Regions from separate parts of the Curtobacterium sp. MCJR17_043 genome, predicted to be linked through region 1. Evidence: predicted binding sites of a transcription regulator. Region 1 holds the regulator's gene; the other holds the start of a gene.
The links. Region 1 encodes HspR, which represses chaperone genes until heat shock. Its sites were predicted from a motif close to AAGTTGAGTCNNNNNGACTCAACTT; they were not measured.
Positions count from the first base shown of each region.

Region 2: DEJ15_RS07190 (Hsp20/alpha crystallin family protein) is a predicted target of HspR. The motif match lies at 1,180-1,204, and genes of this name have one in related genera.

Region 1 is NZ_CP126259.1:868,957-871,335, reverse strand. Features, by position in the region: gene DEJ15_RS04605 (GntR family transcriptional regulator) at 155-856, shown strand; gene DEJ15_RS04600 (heat shock protein transcriptional repressor HspR) at 1,047-1,457, opposite strand; partial or broken gene DEJ15_RS04595 (DnaJ C-terminal domain-containing protein) at 1,641-2,379, opposite strand, start outside.
Region 2 is NZ_CP126259.1:1,368,427-1,370,805, forward strand. Features, by position in the region: gene DEJ15_RS07180 (acyl-CoA thioesterase) at 1-157, opposite strand, end outside; gene DEJ15_RS07185 (hypothetical protein) at 154-561, opposite strand; gene DEJ15_RS07190 (Hsp20/alpha crystallin family protein) at 683-1,150, opposite strand; partial or broken gene DEJ15_RS19420 (DUF8010 domain-containing protein) at 1,313-1,558, shown strand; gene DEJ15_RS19425 (DUF8185 domain-containing protein) at 1,746-2,183, shown strand; partial or broken gene DEJ15_RS07200 (globin) at 2,097-2,379, opposite strand, start outside.

The DNA of each region.
Region 1 (2,379 bases):
GAGAGTAGCCGCGGCGCACTGGCAGTCCCGTTCCCCGGTCTGCAACCCGGCGCTGGAGAACACCGATATACCACACGCGACATCGTGCAGCAGGAGTCGTACGGTCGGAACACGCCCGGACCGCCCGGGCTCCGCAGCACCGCGAGAGGGGCCGATGTTCGTAGCGCGACCCACCCCCGGGACGAAGACCCTGCTCCGTGACGTCGCTCGTGAGCGTCTGCGTGCGGAGATCATCAGCGGACGGCTCCGTCCCGGCCAACGACTCGACGACGACGAACTCGCGCTGCAGCTCGGGTGTTCACGGACGCCGGTGCGGGAGGCCCTCGCGGACCTGGGTCGCCTCGGTCTGGTCGAACTGCGGGCGAACCGGTACACACGCGTGGCGGTGCCGCGGGACGAGGACGTCCTCCCTGCGCTGCAGGCCCTGGGGCTCCTGTTCGGCGGTGTGGTGCGGCTCGCCGTCGCGTCGCTGAGCGACCGGTCACGGTCCTCGCTGTTCCGTCGTCTCGGCGTCCTGCTCGACTGCATGCAGGAGCCGGGATGGATGCCGACGGCTGACGCGGCGACGCCGGTCTACCGGACCTTCATCAACGAGTGCCACAACCCGATGCTGTCGGCGGCGTTGCTCAGTTCACTCGACGGCCTGACCTTCCGGTTGCGGAACGACCGGCTGCACGAGGCACTGCCGTGGGAGCACATCCGCAACGGTGTCGTCGCGCTGCGGATCGCCGTGGACGGACGTGACGGACGGCTGGCGGAGCGAGCGACCTGGGCGGTGCACCTGCTGCCGGACCCGGATCGCGCTGACGCCGGTGACGGGGACGACGACCCGCTCCGAGGACATGCGGAGCGCTGACCGTGTGCCAGGAGTGCATCCGCCAGGTCATCCGCTCCGTCCGAGCACGTCGCCGGATGGTCGATCGGTGCGTCCCGGCGGACGAGCGGCCCGACGGCTCCGGGCCGTGCAGTGCCGCGGGCAGTGCGGCCCGCTCGCTCGCCGATCCGCCGCTCGACTGCTGACGGGCACCGTCAGGGCGAACGGTTCGTCAGCGCTGCGGCCGGTAGAGCACGACGGCGGTGTTGCGCTGCGGCCGCATGCCGGCACGCAGGGGCACCGCGGCGCCGGTCGTCGTCGCGGCGAACACCCGAGCACCCGGACGGCTGATGAGCTGGTCGGCGAGTGCCCGTTCGAGCTCCCGGACACGGGTGCGCAGCTGTGCGTTCTCGTTCTCGAGGTCGAGCACCCGCCGGATGCCCTCGAGGGACACACCCTCGGACCCGAGCCGCGCGATCTCGCGGAGCTGGGTGATGTCGCGCATCGAGTACCGCCGCGACCCGCCACGGGTGCGCCCGGGCACGACGAGGCCGAGCCGGTCGTACTGCCGCAGGGTCTGCGGGTGCATCTCGGCGAGTTCCGCCGCGACCGCGATCGCGAAGACGGGCGAGTTCTCGTCCATCTCGGTCATCGAGCGCTCCTTCCGTCGTGCGCGTGGTGCGGGACCAGTCTGTGCCCGCACCACCGGTTGTGACGGGACGCGCCGGCGGCGCGCCCACCCTGCCGGCCTGGAGGCTCGGCTCGGGTCCCTGACGGAGCCGCGCCGAGCCTCCTGGCCGGTCGTGCAGTGCGGTTCGGTGCGCGGCTAGCCGCGCGCCTTCGCGAGGAGGTCCTCGCGGGGGGTCCTCGTCCGGCAGGGCGTCCGCGAGGGCGTCGAGCGCTGCGCGGGCCTTGTCGGAGAGGTGGGACGGGACGGCGACCTGGACGGTGGCGAGCAGGTCACCGGTGCCGTTCTTGCCCGGGACGCCCCGGCCCTTGACCCGGAGGACCCGGCCCGAGGGCGTCCCCGGGGCGACCCGCAGCTTGACAGGTTCGCCGCCGAGTGTGGGCACCTGGATCGTGGCGCCGAGCGCCGCCTCGACGAACGTCACGGGGACGTCCACGCGGAGGTTCTGCCCGTCGCGCTCGAACACCGGGTGCTTGCGGACGGAGACGGTGACCACCAGGTCGCCGGCCTCGCCGCCGTCGGGGCTCTGTTCGCCTCGACCACGCAGCCGGATCTTCTGGCCGTCGGCGACGCCCGCGGGGATGCGGACGTTGACCGGTCGGCCGTTGCCCTGCGCGAGCTTGACGGTGTCGCCGGCGATCGCGGTGGCGAAGTCGAGCGTGGTCGTCGCGGTGACGTCACGCCCCTTCGTCGGTCCGCCGAAGCCGCGGAAGCCGCCGGAGTTCTGGCCGAAACCGCCCCCCGCCGAACATGCCGCCGAGGATGTCTTCGAACCCGCCCGCACCGCCGGCACCGCCCTGGCCGAACCGGACGCGCTGTCCGCCGCCGCCTCCGCCGAACATGCCGCCGAACACGTCCTCGAAGCCGCCCTGGCCGC
Region 2 (2,379 bases), 500 kb from region 1:
TGGCCTGCGCCGCGACGATGCACTGCGCCAGCACCTGGCCGCCGAAGACCCGTCCTCCGGGGGACCAGTGGCTGGCACCGGTCAGGATCGTCTCGCGGGTGCTCGCTCCGGTGTCCTCGAGTCGCAGGGTCGTGAGGAAGTCGGGTTCGCGGATCACGCCGCCAGTCTACGAACGGGTCCCGGTGTGGCCGAGGAGGGCGCGGGCGCACCCATCGCGGCGCCGCGGTCGACGACGCCCGACGGGGCCGGGTCCTCCTGCTCGATGGCGTCGTCCGCGACGTCCGCGGAGACCGTTCCCTGCGGGTCGACGAGACCCGCCGCCGTCGGGGACGTCCGGAGCAGACTCCACGCCGCCACCGCGACGAGCGCTCCACCCACGCTGGCCACCCACGGGGTGAGCGCACGGGACCAGAGGTCGGGTGCGACGAGCCAGACGAGGTGGTTGGCGACGACCGAACCCGTTCCGCCCAGGAACAGGGCGAGACGAGGACGGAGGCTCGGGCCGGCCAGCAGCCCGGTGACGACGAGGACCGAGAGCAGTGCGTTGACGAGGTGTGGCATGGGCGGGACAGGAGGAAACGAGACGGGACGAGATGGGTGGGGACGACGGCTGTGCCATCGGGAGGCGGGGCGACGGGCCGACCCGCTGCGGGTCGGCCCGTCGCCCTCGGGGTGCGTCGGCTCAGCTGCCGGAGCCACCCTGACCGACCGCGAGCGGCTGCGCGCCGGCCGCGGAACCGGTGTCGGCACCGCTCGTGCTGACGGCGATCTTCCGGGGCTTCGACGACTCCTGCACGGGGATCGTGACGCTCAGCACGCCGTTGTCGTAGTGCGCGGCGATCCGCTCGACGTCGAGGCCGTCGCCGAGGGTGAGCTGACGGACGAACGAGCCGGGCTGGCGTTCCCGCGTGAGCCACTGCGCGCCGTCGGGAGCCCCGAGGGTGCGCTCGGCCCGGATGGTGAGGACCGATCCGTCGACGTCGATGTCGACCGATCCCGGATCGACTCCGGGCAGGTCGACGTCCATGACGTAGTGGTCGCCGGCGCGGTAGAGGTCCATCGGCATCGAGCGGGGCCCGGCTGCTGCTCCGCTGAGGAGGGATCCGGCGAGACGGTCCAGCTCGCGGAACGGATCGAAGGTCATGGCCATCTGAATCAACTCCTTCACTGAGTGCTTCGCGGTTGAGTCGCCGTGACTCAACTGCCATCCGTTCTAGCACTCGAACCCGAAGAGTGCCAAGAGTGGGCTCAGAGCTCGCTGAGGGCCGGACCAGGGAGCGTCAGGACGGTCGCGGCTAGGATCGACGGTGACATGAGCAGCTCGTTCACCCTTCCCGACGCCGCCTCGCTCGGTGACCTCCGCACCTACCTCGGACGAGCCGCTCGGATCGAGGACGGGTCCGTCCGCCTCATCGCCGACTCCGGTGTCCTGGCCGTCTACACGGCGATCCTCTACCCGCTCGGGCTGCTCGACGAACTGCCCACCGTGCTCGGTCTGCGCACGTTCGCCCTCACCCAGCCGGAGCACATCGACGTCGTGGTGCCGCTCCGCTCGTTCCAGGAGCGCCTGCGTCTGCTCGCGGAGGCGAACGACGTGGAGCACGCCGACGCAGCCGACCCGACCCGGGCGACCCCGATCGAGGTCGAGCTGCCGCTCGAGGTGCACACCGTGACCTGGGCTGCGATCTCCCCGCCCCGCGGCGGCTGGGTGCCGCTGCCCGACGTGTCGGCGGAACTGCTGCACCGTGCTGCGCGCCAGGGGATCGACGAGGTCGCCGCCTCCGTGCCGACGAGCTCGGGGGGAGTCCATCGTCCGCCGCGTCCGTTCCGAGGTCTGGGGTCGGCCGATCCCGGGCGTCGAGCACCTGCCGGCCGGCGCGGGCTTCGCCGCCGAGAGCCTCGGCTTCCTCGGGACCGAACCGGTCCGGCTGTTCGAGACGGGGCCGTGGAGCCGGCTGACGACCTCCAGGGGGGCACGTGCTCGTGAAGCGGCGGGCCTGGACGCTCAGTTCCTGACGGACGGACCGGAGGCCCGTGGCGGGGTCGCCACGGGCCTCCCGTCCGTCGTTCCGCCGCGGCGGCGGCCGCCGCTCCCGTCAGTCGAACGCGTTCGTCATCGCGTGTGCCGCGCGGTCGAGGTACGCCCACAGTTCGGCCTCGTCGAGGGGCGCGAGGTCGAGTGACTCGACCGCGTCCTGCATGTGCTGGAGCCAGTGCTCGCGTGCCTCGGGGGGTGATGCGGAACGGGTGGTGCCGCATCCGGAGCCGGGGATGGCCGCGCTGCTCGCTGTAGGTCGACGGGCCGCCCCAGTACTGCTGGAGGAACTGCGAGAGCCGCCAGACCGCGCCGTCGAGGTCGTCTGCCGGGTACATCGGCCA